One region of the Bacillus sp. K7 genome, then DNA from elsewhere that is predicted to be linked to it. Evidence: riboswitches for the same ligand, from Rfam matches in the RefSeq annotation. Region 1 holds a riboswitch; the other holds the start of a gene.
What was found. A riboswitch is a leader RNA that binds a small molecule or an ion and turns the genes downstream of it on or off. The one in region 1 is predicted to bind cyclic di-AMP.
Positions count from the first base shown of each region.

Region 2: linked by a shared signal. The riboswitch ahead of M1D98_RS02550 (dicarboxylate/amino acid:cation symporter) and the one ahead of M1D98_RS14815 (potassium channel family protein) in region 1 are both predicted to bind cyclic di-AMP.

Region 1 covers NZ_CP096406.1:2,879,709-2,888,722, reverse strand. The annotation lists gene M1D98_RS14820 (TrkH family potassium uptake protein) at 1-1,268, opposite strand, end outside; gene M1D98_RS14815 (potassium channel family protein) at 1,275-1,943, opposite strand; cyclic di-AMP (ydaO/yuaA leader) riboswitch at 2,017-2,165, opposite strand; gene bslA (biofilm surface layer hydrophobin BslA) at 2,314-2,859, opposite strand; gene cudC (choline uptake/conversion transcriptional regulator CudC) at 3,066-3,608, opposite strand; gene betB (betaine-aldehyde dehydrogenase) at 3,807-5,279, shown strand; gene gbsB (choline dehydrogenase) at 5,296-6,504, shown strand; gene M1D98_RS14790 (MOSC domain-containing protein) at 6,593-7,171, shown strand; gene M1D98_RS14785 (DinB family protein) at 7,176-7,664, opposite strand; gene M1D98_RS14780 (NfeD family protein) at 7,834-8,358, shown strand; gene floT (flotillin lipid rafts scaffold protein FloT) at 8,377-9,014, shown strand, end outside.
Region 2 covers NZ_CP096406.1:501,500-510,513, forward strand. The annotation lists gene dctS (two-component system sensor histidine kinase DctS) at 1-726, shown strand, start outside; gene dctR (two-component system response regulator DctR) at 716-1,396, shown strand; gene dctP (C4-dicarboxylate transporter DctP) at 1,516-2,781, shown strand; gene M1D98_RS02545 (AI-2E family transporter) at 2,930-3,982, shown strand; cyclic di-AMP (ydaO/yuaA leader) riboswitch at 4,029-4,160, shown strand; gene M1D98_RS02550 (dicarboxylate/amino acid:cation symporter) at 4,232-5,470, shown strand; gene M1D98_RS02555 (ABC transporter ATP-binding protein) at 5,562-6,488, shown strand; gene M1D98_RS02560 (ABC transporter permease) at 6,508-7,248, shown strand; gene M1D98_RS02565 (hypothetical protein) at 7,343-7,678, shown strand; gene M1D98_RS02570 (acyl-CoA dehydrogenase family protein) at 7,809-8,954, shown strand; gene fbpB (Fur-regulated basic protein FbpB) at 8,981-9,014, opposite strand, start outside.

The DNA of each region.
Region 1 (9,014 bases):
AACGTCAGAGGGCCGATTCTTCCGATAAACATGATGAGAATAATGATACATTTTCCCGCTTCTGTAAGTTCGGGAGTCAATCCCATTGATAGACCGACAGTTCCGAAAGCAGAAAAGGTTTCAAACACAATTTGGATAAATGGCGCTTGCTCTGTGATCGTCAGGGCGAAAATCCCTAAAAACACAATGAACAAGCTGGTGACACTCACAGCTAGAGCTTTAATGATAATCGGGTATTTAATGGAGCGGCGGAAAATAACCGTTTCTTTTTTTCCTCGCAAATAAGCGATCACAGACATCAAAATCACGATGAACGTAGTCAGCTTAATGCCGCTCGCCGTTGAAGCGCTGCCTGCTCCGACAAACATCAATAATAACGTAAATACAATCGTTCCTTCTCTCATGCTTCCGATATCAAGAGAATTGAAGCCGGCGGTTCTCGGCGTCACAGCTTGAAAATAGGAAGCCCACAGTTTATCTCCTATATGCAGGTGACCGAGCGTGCCGGGGTTGCTATACTCCAAAATAAAGATCACAAACATAGCAGCCGCATTCAGAATCAAGGTGCCTGTAAGCATGATTTTCGTATGAAGAGAAAAGGCTTTAAATCGCCGATTCTTCATGATGTCAAACAGAACTGTAAATCCGATACCTCCTGTGATAAATAAAAACGTAATCACGATATTAATTGTAGGATCACCAACGAAGCTCATCAAATTATCCGGCCATAATGAAAACCCGGCATTGTTAAAAGCCGAAATTGCGTGAAACAGGCTGGCAAACAAGCCGGATGCCCAGCCGTACTGGGGCACAAGCCGAATGGATAAGATGAGTGCCGCTATTAACTCAATACTGATGGAAAACAGAAACAGGACTTTGACTAGACCTACGACGCCGCCGATTGTCGGCTGGTTTAAGGCTTCACGAACGAGCATTCGTTCTTTTAATCCGATTTTCTTCCCTAATATCATGACAATCAAAACAGCAAAAGTCATAAATCCAAGCCCGCCGATCTGAATCAGAGCCATGATGACAGTTTGCCCGAAAACCGTAAATTCTGTACCGGTATCGACAACTGCAAGCCCTGTTACAGTGGTAGCGGAAGCTGCGGTAAAAAGGGCATCTATGCATGACAATGGCTTCACTGCAGAAATCGGAAGCATTAACAATCCAGCCCCGATGATAATGGTCAGAAGAAACCCAATTGCAAGCACTTGAGGCGGTGTAAAACGAACCCATTTGATCACTTTATCCTTTTGAAGTGTCACCTATGTCTACATCCCTTCGTTTTCAAAACGTCTAATATCTTTTTTGTGCCCCATGATCACCAGGCAATCCTGTTCGTGAATGATATCTTCAGATGCGGGAGATAGACGGATATCTCCATGATGTTTTATGGCCAGAATGGTACAGCCGTACTTGGCTCTTACATTCAGATCGAAAATTGATTTTGAGTCAAGCTTGTTTGTTGCCTGGAGCTCGACAATACTGTACTCATCAGATAAATCAAGGTAATTCAATACATTCTCATCAGAAAGGCTTTGTGCGATCTTGACGCCCATGTCCTTTTCAGGGTGAATAATACGGTCAGCGCCGATTTTTTCAAGCACCTTATGGTGATAATGGTTTTGAGCCTTTACCCAAATATTCGGGATGTCAAATTCCTTTAATAATAAAGTCGTCAGGGTACTTGCTTGAATATTCGCTCCGATCGCAACAATCACATATTCAAAATTGCGTATTCCTAATGATAGCAATTCGTTTTCTTCGGTAGCGTTGGCAATCACCGCATGAGTTGCGTAAGAAGTGTAAGCATTTACCTTTTCTTCGCTGATATCAATTGCAAGGACCTCATGCCCCATTCTGTGCAGCTCTTTGCAAATGCTTCCGCCAAATCGGCCGAGCCCGATCACGGCAAATTGCTTATTTTTTATTTTTCCCAATGTTCATAACTCCCTTAGTAAAAGTAACGTTTTTGAAGCAAAAAAGACCATCTCGAAGAATGGCCGTTAATAGACCTCCTCTCTGGATACGCCTACGAGGTTAGCTGTCGGATTAGGGATTCAGAGTACCCCCTCTTACTAAGTAAGATTCACCCCTAGGCTGTGAATAAAACAGCCAATCGTTGGTTCCCCCGTTCGTGTTTGATTAAGCGGTAAAAGAGACTAATATGAAATTGAACACTCAAGAATTTACTCCTGTTTCTAGAGTTTGTCAATTTAAATTTTTATTAAGAAAAAAGATAATTGGAAATAGAGGGGAAAGGGGAGGGCAAAACGCAAAAAAAGACCGGCGTTAACCGGTCTTCAATGTTTAGTTGCAGCCGCATGGCTGAGTTGGAGGAGTGCTGCGTTTAGCAACGTCAATGCTGGCTTCTGCATAAAATTTATTTCCGATGCTCAATGATTTATTCTCCGCACGGAAAGTATATGTACCAGCGGCAGGAAGAGTTTTGTTATTCAGTTTTAATTTGAATTCGCCAGCTCCTAACAAATCAAGCGCCAGAGGGATTCTTACTGTTTTTCCGTTATTAAGGATCTGTGTTTCACGCAACGCACGCCCGTTCATTGTGTCTTTTGTATTTGCAGTAAAACCGCTTGGCAAAGTAAATTCCATAACGCCAAGGCTGAGAAGCGTATTTGGGCGGTACGTCAATTCAATATCTGAGAAAGACCATTCCGTTTTGCTGGTTCCTGTGATTGTTGCAAACAATGAAGCTGTTGACTGTGTTTTCATAGTAGACTCAGTATGAGCGGAAGTTGATTTAGATTCAGCCGCGAAAGAAGCTGTAGGTGCAGAAACGAGTAAACCGAGACTTAATGCGCTAATGGCCAAAGAAGATAATAATTTGCGTTTCATAATAAAATTCCCCCTAAAAAGTTATGAAATATACAGGCCAGCTCGCTGTTCACCTCCTCTGAACGGCCAAATACAAATTTTACCTACATAAAATTACCATCAAACTTTTTGGAAGTAAATGGGGTGTTTTTCCCGTATTTTTCAAATTTGTAGTAATTACATGTAAATGAACAGAAAAACGCCCGAGCAACCGGGCGTTTTCTTCTTTACTTTTCTTCGATTGGTATAAACTTAAAAATTTCTCCGCTCTGCACCGATTCAGCAAGCCGTTTCAGCCAATCATAGTAGGCTCTGGAGCTTTCCAGCTGCTCGTGTAACTGCAGGGCTTCATTTTTGATGTCCTCATTGAGGCCTTCCTTGTTTAAAACCTCTTGTAAATCAGCCTGAGCTTCTTCAATTGCCGCTACATTTACCTCAACTTCCCGTTCCCATTTAGGCGGGAAGAAATTTGTAAAAAACTTGAAGAAATCTTTTTCAGCCACAAATGTATGCTTGCGGATGCCCCGGTGAAATGTTTTTTTCACCACATTTAAATCCTGAAGCTTTTTGACACCTGTGCTCATGCTTGGTTTGCTCATTTGCAACTCTTCACGCATTTCGTCAAGCGTCATCTCATCACGCATATACATCGTCCCATATAAAATGCCGACACTGCGGGTAATTCCGTAAAGATCCATCGTTTCAGCAATGGAGTCGATAACAAGATCCCGAGCCTGTTCTATAGCTGCAAATTCTGGATTTTCATCCATACTGACCCTCTTTTCCTTTAGAAAGTTAAATTCGTTAAGTTACTTCTTTATGATCTTTATCTTAACGAAACATAAAGAAAAGTCAAAAAGAAAAATCAAAATGAGGCTTTGACAGTTTAAAAACCATATGTTAGATTAATGTTGTTAAAAACGTTAAATTTTTATTTAACAAACTTTATTTTCGTCAAGGAGGCTTATATGAGTCAAACATTATACATTGACGGTGAATGGATCAGTGCTGAAAAAGAGCAGATCCGCAACATTATCAATCCATTTAATCAAGAAGAAATTGCAACCGTAAGCGAGGGAGAGCGAGAGGACGCCATCAAGGCAATCGCAGCCGCGCGAAGAGCTTTTGACAAAGGAGAATGGTCATCTCTATCCGGGCTTGAACGCGGAAAGATTGTTCTGAAAATTGCGGAATTAATCAGGCGTGACCTTGATGAGCTGGCTGAGCTTGAATCCCTTGATACGGGAAAAACACTCGAAGAAAGTAAGGCTGATATGGACGATATCGCCAATGTTTTTCAATATTATGCCGGATTGGCAGACAAAGATGGCGGAGAGATCATTTCATCTCCGATCCCTGATTCAGAAAGCAAAATCATTAGAGAGCCAATCGGGGTTTGCGGCCAGATTACGCCCTGGAATTATCCGCTTCTGCAAGCGAGCTGGAAAATCGCGCCTGCACTGGCTGCGGGCAATACGATCGTCATGAAGCCGAGTGAGATCACGCCGCTAACAACAATCAAAGTGTTCAAGCTAATGGAAGAAGCGGGCGTTCCAAAAGGTGTCGCAAATCTTGTCCTTGGACCTGGAGCCACAGTGGGTGACGAGCTCGCAGCAAATAAAGACGTCGATTTGGTTTCATTTACAGGGGGAATCGAAACAGGCAAAAAAATCATGCGGGCAGCCAGCGGTAACGTCAAAAAAATCGCACTTGAACTGGGTGGGAAAAATCCCAATATCGTTTTCAAAGACGCAGATTTAGAAGTTGCTGTCGATCAGGCATTAAACGCTGTATTTTTCCATGCCGGCCAAGTATGCTCCGCCGGTTCCCGGTTGCTTGTTGAAGATGCCATTCACGATCAATTTTTAGCAGAGCTCGTCAAACGGACAAAACGCATAAAACTCGGAAATGGTTTTGACGCAGACACAGAAAGCGGTCCGCTTATTTCGGCAGAGCATAGGGCGAAGGTAGAAAAATATGTAGAGGTTGGAATAAAAGAAGGCGCGAAGCTCGAGACAGGAGGCAAACGGCCGGAAGACCCTGCGCTTCAAAACGGCTTTTTCTATGAGCCTACTATTTTCTCAAACTGTGAATCTGATATGAGAATTGTTCAGGAAGAGGTTTTCGGTCCTGTATTGACAGTCGAAACCTTCAGCTCGGAAGAAGAGGTCATTGCGCTTGCGAATGATACGATCTATGGTTTGGCCGGAGCGGTATGGTCAAAAGATATTGAAAAGTGCGAACGCGTTGCAGCCCGCTTGAGAATGGGAACCGTTTGGATTAACGATTTCCATCCATACTTTGCGCAGGCGCCATGGGGCGGCTATAAGCAGTCCGGATTCGGACGCGAGCTTGGAAAAATAGGCCTCGAAGAATACACAGAAGTCAAACATGTATATCGCAATACAAAACCGGCAGCGGTTAATTGGTTCAATTCATAAGAGGGAGAGATGAATAATGACATTAAATATGAAAGTAGAAAGCATGCACAAATTCCACACATTTGAAATTCCGACTGTGATTAAGCACGGAATCGGAGCCGTCAAGCAAACGGGTGAAGAAATAGCTGCGCTGGGCGTTTCGAAAGCACTCCTTGTCACAGACCCTGGGATTTATAAAGCCGGCGTCGTTGATCCTGTTATCGAATCACTTAAAGAAGCGGGCATTGAAGTGGTGCTCTTTCATAAAGTAGAGCCAAATCCGCCTGTCCGTCTGGTGAATGAAGGATCTGAGCTTTACAAAAAAGAGAACTGTAATGGATTGGTGGCAGTCGGAGGCGGAAGCTCCATGGATACTGCAAAAGCAATCGGAGTAGAAGCTACTCACGAAGGAAGCGTGCTTGATTATGAAGCGGCAGATGGAAAAAAACCGCTGGAAAACCGTATTCCTCCGCTGACGACAATTCCGACAACAGCTGGCACAGGATCAGAAGTAACCCAATGGGCGGTTATCACAGATGAAGAAAGAGAATTCAAATTTAATACAGGCGGTCCGCTGATCGCAGCGCACCTGACCATCATTGATCCTGAGCTCCATGTTTCAATGCCTCCGCATGTAACAGCCATGACAGGAATTGATGCGCTTGCACATGCCATTGAGTGCTATACAATGAAATTTGCACAGCCAATCACGGATGCAGTTGCTTTAATGGCAATTGAATATGCCGCTCATTACATTAAAAGAGCATTTGCTGACGGAGAGGATTTGGAAGCAAGATACGGAATGGCGCAGGCTGCGATGCTAGCGGGACTTTCTTACGGCAGTGAATCAGCGGGAGCGGCTCATGCGATGAGCCAGACGCTTGGCGGTATTATCCCGGTCGCTCACGGTCAATGTGTCGCCACGATGATGGGACCTGTCATGGAATACAACTGGAAGGGCTACCCTGAGAAATTTGCACGTATTGCGAAAGCGTTCGGTATTGACACTAGCAATATGACAACAGAAGAAGCAGCGAGAGCATCTGTCAACTGGATGTATGATCTGGTCGAAGATTTAGAAGTGCCGACTTTAGAAGAGCAGGGAGTATCACCTGATATGATCGAACGCTTGTCTAAAGAAGCGATGAAAGATCCGCAAACCTTTGGAAACCCTAGAGACTTAAATGAAAAAGCATACAATTGGATCTACAAGCGCTGCTTTAACCTTACGCCTAAAACGGTATAACACGATGTCCCGCTCCTTTACAGAGCGGGATTTTTTTGGATAATGAAACATAAATGGAAATGCTAAGGAAGAAGGTAGGTGCCGAATGATGTGGAAGCGTATGGCTGCAAAAACAGAAGGCTTGTATATTGCAGATACAGAAAGCTTCGTAACCAAGCGGAAGGACAAGTTCGATATTGATTATGGCGGCATCCCCGGTGACTTGCATTTTGGACTGACCAAAAAAGCGGGAGCCAGAGAACCAATGTTTTCAAGGGGAACTGAAATTTTTAATCGCAGACAAATTTCAATTGTTTCGATAGAGGAATGTGACGAGCTGGCTTTAAAAATGGAAGTTCCGAGTATTTTGCCGGAATGGCTCGGAGCGAATATCGCAGTCAGTGGAATCCACGATTTTACCTCATTAAAAGAAGGGAGCCGCCTCATTTTTCCGAGCGGCGCCGCTTTGCTGTGTGAGGGAGAAAATGATCCGTGTATCCAGCCGGGAGAAGTCATTCAGTCTTATTATCCGGACAAGCCGAAGCTGGCGCCTGCTTTCGTCCGCCACGCACTGGGCATAAGAGGGATTGTCTGTATTGTTGAGAGGCCAGGCGCTGTTTATGCTGGAGATGAAATAGAGGTCCATTCCTATCATAGGAAAGCCAAACGAAAAGCAGAAAGGGTCTGAATAATCAGGCCCTTTCCACCTTTTCTTTAATTTCTTTAATCTGGCTAAGATGCCGCTTTTCATGGTGGCCGATAAAATCGATCCACTGGCGGATAGTCAACTCTTGAAACACAGGATGCGGAAGCACTCTCTCAAAATCTTCTTCTTTTAGAGAGGCAATTGCCGCCGTCAGCTGTTCTCTCACCACATCAAGCTCGCGTTTCATTTGGCTGCCTGACATAAATCCATGCTCAGGCTCAAGGTGACTCGGGGCTTTTCGCTTATTGTTTCTGTCTTGTGCAGCTTCAAGCGGTTTCGCTTCAACTTTTTTAACAGGAGCTTCCTTTACACGCTCCTTCAGCATGATTTGTGCGGCCATATCGATTTTTTTCAAATGATCAAGAACTTCCCGTATACTCCATTCTTCAGCAGAAGGCTTTTGATTCAGCTTTTCGTCAGAAAGCCCTTTGACTTCGTTCCACGTTTCTAATCTGGCTTCATTAAAGATACTCATCATATCTCCTCCTAAAGTGACATTACCATATATATAAGCAATTATCATTTATAAAGCACTTCAAAATGGCACACTTTATCTAAAAATTTCGAAACCTTTTTCGTTATGTCTCGTATAAATGGTAACGGCAGCCGTTCATCAATGCATTGATGCAGAAAGGATGAGGAATTTGGAGTTGTTTGGCGTCCCTATACAAACGATTTATCTTTATACGCTTATGATTGCGGGCAGTCTTACGCTATTATTTCTATTTTTCGGAGATGTGTTTGCAGGGCTGTCAGAAGGCATTCCCTTTCTTAATCCGACTTTGGCGCTCGCATTTTTTACATGTTTTTCAGCAGGCGGATATATAGGCGAACACATATTGCCCCTATCCCACCTGTTGATCGCGCTTTTCTCTTGCATCCTTTCGATTATCCTTGTGATATTGCTTCACTTTTTTGTTCTGGTCCCATTATCATCCGCAGAAGAATCACTGGTTTATAAAGAAGATGATCTAAGAGGAAGGGTCGGCAAAGTGATTACCGCTGTTCCTATAGACGGGTTTGGTGAAGTGGTCATTGAAGGAATAGGCGGCACCATCTCGAAATCAGCGGTCAGCTTTGAGAATCAGCAGATCAGTTACGGGACAACGGTTTTGGTCGTAGATATCAACAACGGAGTTCTTTTAGTTACTCCGCATGAACCTATTTAAAACAAGGAGGAATGTAAAATGACAATGCCGATTATAATTGTCATCGGAGTTGTATTCTTTTTATTCATTGCACTGGTAGCCGTTTTTATCACAAAGTATCGTACGGCAGGACCAGATGAAGCGTTAATCGTAACGGGGAGCTATCTAGGAAATAAAAATGTTCATGTCGATGAAGGCGGCAACCGTCTTAAAATCGTCCGCGGCGGAGGAACCTTTGTCCTTCCCGTCTTCCAGCAGGCAGAGCCGCTAAGCCTATTATCAAGCAAACTCGACGTTTCGACACCTGAAGTCTATACCGAACAAGGAGTTCCAGTAATGGCTGATGGAACTGCGATTATTAAAATCGGTGGTTCTATAGGAGAAATCGCTACAGCGGCTGAACAATTTTTAGGAAAATCAAAAGATGACCGTGAGCAGGAAGCGCGTGAGGTTTTAGAAGGCCATCTTCGTTCCATTCTCGGCTCGATGACGGTTGAAGAAATCTATAAAAACAGAGAAAAATTTTCTCAAGAGGTGCAGCGTGTGGCCTCACAGGATCTCGCAAAAATGGGGCTTGTGATTGTTTCCTTTACCATTAAGGATGTACGTGATAAAAACGGTTATCTTGAATCATTAGGGAAACCGAGAATCGCTCAAGTAAAACGCGATGCTGATAT
Region 2 (9,014 bases), 1.5 Mb from region 1:
ATTGTCATGAAGAAAAAAGTCATCGGCGCCGTCGCGATTTTTCAGGACAGAACGGAAGCGGCTAAGATGGCAGAGGAGTTGACTGGCGTCAAAAACTTTGTAGAGGCGCTCCGCGTCCAAAACCATGAGCATATGAATAAGCTGCACACGATTGCCGGCCTCATCCAGCTGGGGAAATCTGAAAAAGCCATGCAGCTTGCATTCCGGGCGTCAACTGAGCAGGAAAATGTGTCTGAATTTCTGCATCGCTCGATTCAAAATGACGCTGCGGCAGGCCTGCTATTAAGTAAAATCAGAAGAGGAAGGGAGCTTGGCATTGCTGTTCATATTGATGAAAACAGCAGCCTTCGGCAATTTCCCGAGCATGTTGATCAGCATGATATCGTCGTGCTTCTCGGCAACCTGATTGAAAACGCCTTTGGTTCATTTGAAACCGTTCAATCTGATGAGAAACGGATTGATGTCAGCATCGAACAAACGGATGATATCTTGGCCATCTTAATAGAAGATAACGGCTGCGGGATAGAACCGGCACATATGCCGCGCCTTTACGACAAAGGATTTACGGTCAATAAAACAGGCGGCACAGGCTATGGCTTGTATCTAGTCAAACAAATAATAGACAAAGGATCGGGCACGGTAGAAGTGGATTCACACGCAGGGCAGGGAACAGCATTTTCTATCGTTTTTCCAATGAAGGGGGAGGAAGCACAGCATGGCTCATAAAGAATGGAAGGTTCTGCTCATTGAAGATGATCCGATGGTTCAAGAGGTAAATAAGGATTTCATCACAACTGTCAAAGGTTTTACGGTCTGCGCAACAGCGGGAAACGGAGAAGAAGGCATCAAGCTGATAAAAGAAAAACAGCCCGACCTCGTCATTCTCGATGTGTACATGCCGAAAAAAGACGGAATCAAAACGCTGCAGGAGATCAGAAAGCAAAAGCTTGAAGTGGATATCATTGTCGTTTCCGCTGCAAAGGACAAAGAAACGATCTCCCTTATGCTGCAAAATGGCGCAACTGACTATATCTTAAAACCATTTAAGCTTGAGCGAATGAGACAGGCGCTTGAAAAGTACAAGCAATATAAACAAAAAATAGATGCGCACGATACGCTGTCTCAGGAACAGCTCGATGCGATCCTGAATATCCCGCAGCAGGCCGTACAGGATCTGCCGAAAGGATTGAATCATTTTACGATGAATGAAGTCACTGCTTTTTTGAAGCGGCAAACCGCATCTCTTTCGGCAGAAGAGGTCGCCAAGGCGCTCGGCATCGCCAGAGTGACAGCCAGACGATACCTTGATTATCTAGAAAAAAACGGAACCATTAAGCTGGACGTTCAATACGGCGGAGTCGGCCGGCCCGTCAACCGCTACGTGTTTAAAGGATAAATCTGAGACCAAAAAGACCAAAATGTCCGTTATGATCATAAACTTCCCCACCTTGTATGAAAACGCTATCATTCTAGTAAGAAAGACATAAAGGTGAATAGGACAGGGGGATGCAGAATATGAAACTGTTTAAAAATTTAACAGTTCAGGTCATAACCGCGGTCATCATCGGGGTCATTGTCGGGCTCGTCTGGCCTGATGTCGGCAAAGAAATGAAACCGCTTGGCGATACATTTATCAATGCTGTTAAAATGGTGATCGCTCCAATCATTTTCTTCACTATCGTTCTTGGGATTGCAAAAATGGGCGATATGAAGAAGGTTGGAAAAGTAGGGGGAAAAGCGTTTATTTATTTCGAGGTTGTCACAACTCTCGCACTCATGATCGGTTTGTTTGTCGTTAATTTTCTGAAGCCGGGAGCGGGTCTTGATTACAGCAAGCTTGAAAAGGGCGATATATCACAATACACGCAGGATGGCGGTCAGGGAATCGACTGGATTGAATTTGTCACTCACATTGTTCCGTCCAACATGGTTGATGCCTTCGCAAAAGGGGACATTTTGCAGGTCTTATTCTTTTCTATTCTTTTCGGAGTTGGTCTTGCGGCTTTAGGTGAAAAAGGGAAAAGCGTCATTGATTTCTTTGATAAGATTTCTCACGTCTTTTTCAAAATCATCGGCTATATCATGCGTGCCGCGCCAATCGGGGCATTCGGGGCGATGGCGTATACGATCGGGCACTTCGGGCTCGATTCCATCAAGCCTCTGGCAAGCTTAATGATGTCTGTTTATATTACGATGTTTCTGTTCGTGTTTGTTGTGTTAAATATCATCTGCAAGCTTTACGGATTCAGCCTATGGAATTACCTGCGCTTCATTAAAGATGAACTTCTGATCGTGCTTGGCACTAGTTCTTCAGAGTCAGTGCTTCCGCGTATGATGGATAAAATGGAGCGTTACGGCTGTTCGAAATCCGTAGTCGGGCTTGTCATTCCGACGGGCTACTCGTTCAACCTTGACGGCACATCCATTTATTTATCAATGGCGACGGTTTTTCTTGCACAAGTATTTGGAGTCGACCTCAGCATCGGCCAGCAAGTTACAATCATCCTCGTTTTGATGCTGACATCGAAGGGAGCGGCCGGTGTGACGGGAAGCGGATTTATCGTTCTTGCCTCAACATTGTCAGCGCTTCAGGTTATTCCGCTGGAGGGCCTTGCGCTTCTGCTCGGGGTTGACCGTTTCATGAGTGAAGGAAGAGCGATTGTGAACCTGATCGGAAACGGAATCGCCACGATCATTGTTGCAAAAAGTGAAAATGAATTCGATGAAGCAAAAAGCATAGAGGCTGTTGAAGGCATGAAAAACATGAAAACAGCAGTCTGAAAAAGAACGGCCCATCAAACGGGCTGTTTTTTTACATTGTTTAAGAATTATTAAGGTAATGACAGAGACCTCAGCATTTTTTTGTTATATAATTTACAGATGGATACTATATTGAATTAAGGACGTTTGTCCTAACAGGGGTGTATAAATGGCCGCTTTAGTTAAATTTTTTCAGCACCCGGGAGTAAGGCGTTTCTCCGTCTTTGTCGTGTTAACTGGTGTGTTATATCTATTTAAGAGCATGATCAACTTAATATTGCTTACCTTCATTTTCACATTTCTAATGGATCGCTTGGAGTTTGTGGTACGGCGGTTCGTAAGCCGGTTCTTCCGGGTAAGCCAGCGGGTTGTCATTACATTTCTTTACGTGTTGCTGGCTGTTCTGCTTACAGTTGGGGGATTTGTTTTTTATCCGATCGTCGCGGCGCAGATTCAGCAGCTGGTTAAGCAGATTAAACATATCGCGTATCACCCGGACACCATCCCTTTCTTTGACGAGATCACAAGTGTTTTCGGAGACATTAATATCAGTTCATATGTCAAAGAAGGTTTCAATGTGGTGTATACGTATCTGGCAGATATCAGCACATTCGGCTTGCAGATCGTAATGGCGCTCGTTCTCAGCATGTTTTTCTTATTCGAGAAAAAACGGCTCTCGGAATTCATGGAGAAATTTAAAACAAGCAAATTGTCAGTCTTTTATGAGGAAATTGCTTTTTTCGGAAGCAAATTTGCAAGAACGTTCGGCAAGGTGCTTGAGGCTCAATTTATCATTGCGCTCGTCAACTGTATTCTGACATTGATCGCGCTTTGGATTATGCATTTCCCGCAGCTGTTTGGGCTTTCTATCATGGTGTTTTTCCTTGGGTTGATTCCTGTAGCAGGCGTCGTCATTTCTTTGATTCCTCTCAGTATTATCGCTTACAGCACAGGTGGCGGAATGTTTGTGATCTACATTGTGCTTGTCATATTCGCCATACATGCGATCGAAACCTATTTCTTAAACCCGAAGCTGATGTCTGCGAAAACAGAGCTGCCGATCTTTTTCACTTTCATCGTCCTCATTTTCTCTGAGCACTTTTTCGGCATTTGGGGTTTAATCATCGGGATTCCGATCTTTGTATTTCTCCTTGATATTCTTGGTGTGACCAATAAGGAAGAAGGACCCAAAAGATTCCAAGAGGAAAGTAACGAAAAATAGTTTACAAAATTGGTTCTTTTCTGTATAAATAAATTATCATACAATAGTAAGCCACACGCTTAATCCTTTAACCAAGGAGTGGGGGACCCGATCTTTTGGGGTTAATTTTTCATTAGAAAAACGGACATCTCTTCGTCCGAACCCGTCAGCTAACCTCATCAGCGTGAAGAGAGAGTCCTGTGGTTTGATGTTACAGCCAAAGCCCACGGGAGTCTCTCGTGGGCTTTTTTCAAAAAGGGAGGAAAGCTAATGAAACTGGCTACAAAGATCATCATTGCATTGGTGCTGGGTGCGGTGACGGGAATTATTCTTAACCTAACATCACCTGAATTATTCGAAAATTTAAATAAGTTTGTATTCGGGCCGCTGGGCACGATCTTTTTAAACCTTATTAAAATGCTTGTCGTTCCGATTGTCTTTTTCTCACTGACACTGGGAGTAGCCGGACTGGGCGAGCCTAAGAAGCTTGGCAGAATCGGTGTAAAGGCGATTTCTTATTTTCTCGTCACGACTGCAGTGGCGATTACCATTGCCATCGTTTTAGCCCTTGTCATCAAACCGGGAGAGTTCGGAACATATGATACATCATCTGCCGAATTCACTGCTGAAAAAGCCCCAAGTATTGCGGACACTCTGTTAAACATCATTCCGACCAATCCTGTTCAAGCGATGACGGAAGGAAATATGCTGCAGATTATTGCGTTTGCCATCTTTGTCGGGCTTGGGATTACTATGCTGGGCAAAAAAGCGGATATGCTTCTCAAAGTTGTTGAGCAAGGAAATGAATTAATGATGTACCTTGTCAATCTGGTCATGAAGTTTGCTCCGTATGGCACATTCGGTTTGATTGCGACAGCCGTGGGAAGCCAAGGATTCAGTGCAATGAAAGCGATGGGCTTGTACATGTTAGTGGTAACCATTGCATTGTTAATACATGCAGTCGTTACGTACGGATCTACGGTAGCGCTTATCGCCAAAAGAAATCCGATTACGTTTTTCAAAGATTTCTCAGAGGTTATGGTCGTCGCGTTCAGTACATCCAGCAGCAGTGCGACTCTGCCGGTTTCCATGGGTGTGGCACAGAGAAAGTTAAAAGTGCCTGAGCCGATCAGCAGCTTCGTCCAGCCGCTGGGCGCTACAATTAATATGGACGGAACAGCGATCATGCAAGGGGTAGCCACCGTCTTCATTGCGCAGGTATTCGGGCATGATCTGACACTCACGCAGCTGGTGATGGTCGTACTGACGGCTGTGTTAGCAAGTATCGGAACTGCGGGTGTGCCGGGAGTCGGCTTGATTATGCTTGCTATGGTGCTTCAATCTGTCGGTTTGCCTGTCGAGGGAATCGGATTGATCCTTGGAATTGACCGCCTGCTTGATATGCTTCGTACAGTGGTAAATACAACAGGAGACGCAGCCTGCGCTGTCATTGTGACAGAAACAGAGAAGAACAAACAGCCAGAGCAAACGTCGACTCTATCGGTCTAACCAAACATTTGGAAGGAACAAATGCTATAATACAAACAGTGCCTCATTTTTGGGCACTGTTTATTTTTTGCCGAAAAAGGAGGAAGGCTTTATGGCTGAGCCGATTTTACATATTAAAGACCTCGATAAAACGATTGGGTCTAAACCAATTTTAAAACAGATCAGCATGGACGTCATGGAGGGGGAAATCATCGGCCTGCTCGGTCCGAATGGTTCCGGGAAAACAACGCTCATCCGCATCATCGTCGGGCTGTTAAAACAAAACAGCGGAAGTGTGACAATCAGCGGATTCCAGCATGACACAGAGTTTGAACAAGCGATGGAAGCAGTGGGGGCGATCGTTGAAAACCCTGAGTTCTATCCATATTTGACAGGCTGGGAAAACCTGAAGCACTTTGCGAATATGCACAAAAAAATAGCGGATGAACGCCTTGATGAAGTGGTGGAACGTGTCGGGCTGACGTCAGCGATACATGATAAGGTCAAGACCTATTCCCTTGGCATGCGCCAGCGCCTCGGCATCGCGCAGGCGATTCTTCACCGGCCGAAGCTTCTTATTTTAGATGAGCCGACAAACGGTCTCGATCCCGCGGGCATGAAGGATTTTCGCGATCATATTAAAGAGCTCGCGGAACAGGAAGGAACAGCAGTCTTATTCGCCACCCATTTATTGCGTGAGGTTGAAGATTTGTGCGACCGGGTCATCATCATTCAAAAAGGTGAGATCAAAGCGGAAGTCAGCTTACATGGAGCAGGCCAACCAACAGAAAAAGCGATCATTGAAGTGCAGCCGGAAGAAAAAGCGTTCAATTGGCTGACAAGCAATCAATATCAAGCTGAGCGGCAAGACGGGGCGATTGTTGTTGAGGTAGCAAAAGAAAACATTCCGGAGCTGAACCGCGCACTTGTCGGACAAGACTTACATATATTTTCTATTATGCCTTACACGCAATCACTAGAGGACGAATTCATGAAAGCGACAACTGCTCATCAAGAGGAGGGAGAAGAGCTTGTCTAAATTAATTTGGAATGAACATATGAAACTTTTTAATCGGAAGGTCACATTGGTATCTCTTATCCTGATGGCGGTCTTTCAATTTTTCATGGCTTTGATCATTAAACGGATTGTGACAAGTGCGGGAACAGATGAAAACTTCATCGGCTATTTTTCGTATACACCGAGCCTGAACATCTTGCTGCAGGCGTTAACGATCGTGATCGCAGCCACAATTGTTTCGATGGAGTTTGATAAAAAGACGATCAAATTCCTGCTTATTCGTCCGGTTAAACGCCAAAAGGTGTTTTGGTCAAAATTAATCACAGTCGTGATGGTCAGCTTTTATTTGTATTTGGCATACTACATTTTGGCGTTATTGTTCGGTCTTATTTTTTTTGGCACATCCGTGACCGCCGAATCAAAGACATTGCTAGTCAACACCTTGGGGCTGATTGGGTCAAACTGGCTTGAAGCCGTCATGATGGGCTTATTCGGGCTGCTTTGTTCTTCGCTGTTCCGCAACAGTGCGGTAGCCGTCGTCGTTTCTTTTGTCGTTTTATATGGAGCGAGTACACTTGTCCAGCTCATGAAGCTGTTTGAAAACAAATGGGGAAGCTTTTTGCTTTTTGCGAACACTGACTTCACCCAATACAGCAACGGACAAACCGCCTTGTTTTCAGGCATGACACCATTGTTTTCAGCGGGGATCATCCTGATACATGCCATATTTTTCATCGCCGTTGGCTGGTGGTGCTTCTGCAAACGTGATGTTCGGGTGTAAAGGCAAGGAATGACATTTTTGTGAAAAAACTCACGTAAATCAATATCAATTGATCGTTTGGTTTATACTAAAGGTACTGACGGAGGTGTCTCGATTGAGGAACTTTATTACCGCTTTACCGATTGTATTGCTGCTTGGATTCTCATTTGTGTCATTCATGTTTCAATTTGAACATCTTGTTTATTTCAGACTCGCGCTTGGATTATTTTCTCTCGCGGGGCTGTACATGATATATAAAATGAAGACGGGCATCCGTTATTTTATCATCTATCTGTATGCAAGCTGGATTGTGCTTGCGGCAGTAACCGCTTTTGAAGAGCCGATTTTCTCGAGCTTTTTCTTTGGCGGCCTGGTGATGACAATGGGTTACCTGACATATATGCTGATCTATCTCGGCATGAAACAAGACCGGGATGCAAATCCTGTCTAATCGCGCTGTTCCCTCGGGGAACGGCGTGTTTTTCTATACCGGCCAAAAGGGTTAACAGTTGCGGAATAATGGCAGGAAATCTATAATACATATTAAATTTATCGGAATTAAAACGTTGGGGGTCTGCCGGATGTCATTATTTATACAGAACGAGCAACAGCGGCGATGGATGGAGAAAATCGGACGGATTGCGGATGAATTTCAGCAAACGGCCGCTGTAGATGACGAACAGGGACGTTTTCCTGCAGAAAAAATACAGAAACTGCGTGATGCTGGATATACAGCCTTAACATTGCCGGTAACTTATGGAGGAGGGGGCATTTCTGTTTACGATATGCTCCTGTTTCAAGAACGGCTGGCACGGGGAGACGCTCCCGCAGCGCTTAGCATCGGCTGGCATTTGAGCGTAATCGGAGAGCTCGGCGAGGGAAATAGCTGGGATAAGGGCGTGTTTGCGTTTATTGCAAAGGAAGTCCAAAATGGAGCCGTCATCAATAGGGCGGCGACAGAAGTGAATACCGGCAGCCCGACAAGAGGAGGGCGCCCTGGTACAAACGCTGTCAAAAAGGATGGCAAATGGGCAGTGAACGGAAGAAAAACGTTTACGACAATGTCCCAAGCGCTGGATTATTTTTTGGTGACGGCATGGATTGAAGAAAAACAAACAACAGGTGTGTTTCTCATTCATAAGGATGATCCGGGATTGTCGATTGAAGAAACGTGGGATATGATGGCGATGCGGGCGACTGGGAGCCATGACCTAGTACTGAATGAGGTCATGCTTGATGAGGAGAAACTGGTGGAAGTGCTTCAAGGTCCTCGAGGGGCAAAACCGAATGGATGGCTTCTTCACATACCGGCGATTTATCTTGGCATTGCTCAAGCAGCACGAGACTATGCGGTGCAATTTGCAGCCGAGTATTCTCCAAACAGTTTGAAGGGGCCGATCAAGGATGTTCCGGCCGTCCAGCAAAGAACAGGCGAAATGGAGCTTGAACTGACTACTGCCAGACATTTTCTTTTCCATATTGCCCAATTGTATGACGATCCAGAGCGCCGCTCTCATTTGAGAAGCGAGCTCGGTGCGGCGAAACATATCGTCACAAACGCTGCGCTGTCTGTTGTCGATAAAGCGATGAGAATTGTCGGCGCCAAAAGCCTCGAGCGAACCAGCCCGCTTCAGCGCTATTACCGTGATGCGCGCGCCGGTCTCCATAACCCGCCGATGGATGACGCGGTGATTCAAAAGCTTGCTGCAGAAGCGTTTGAGTCATGAAAAAAAAGAGCCTTCCCGGCTCTTTTTTATGTATTGCTTTGCTCTTGCAGGTTTTTTTGA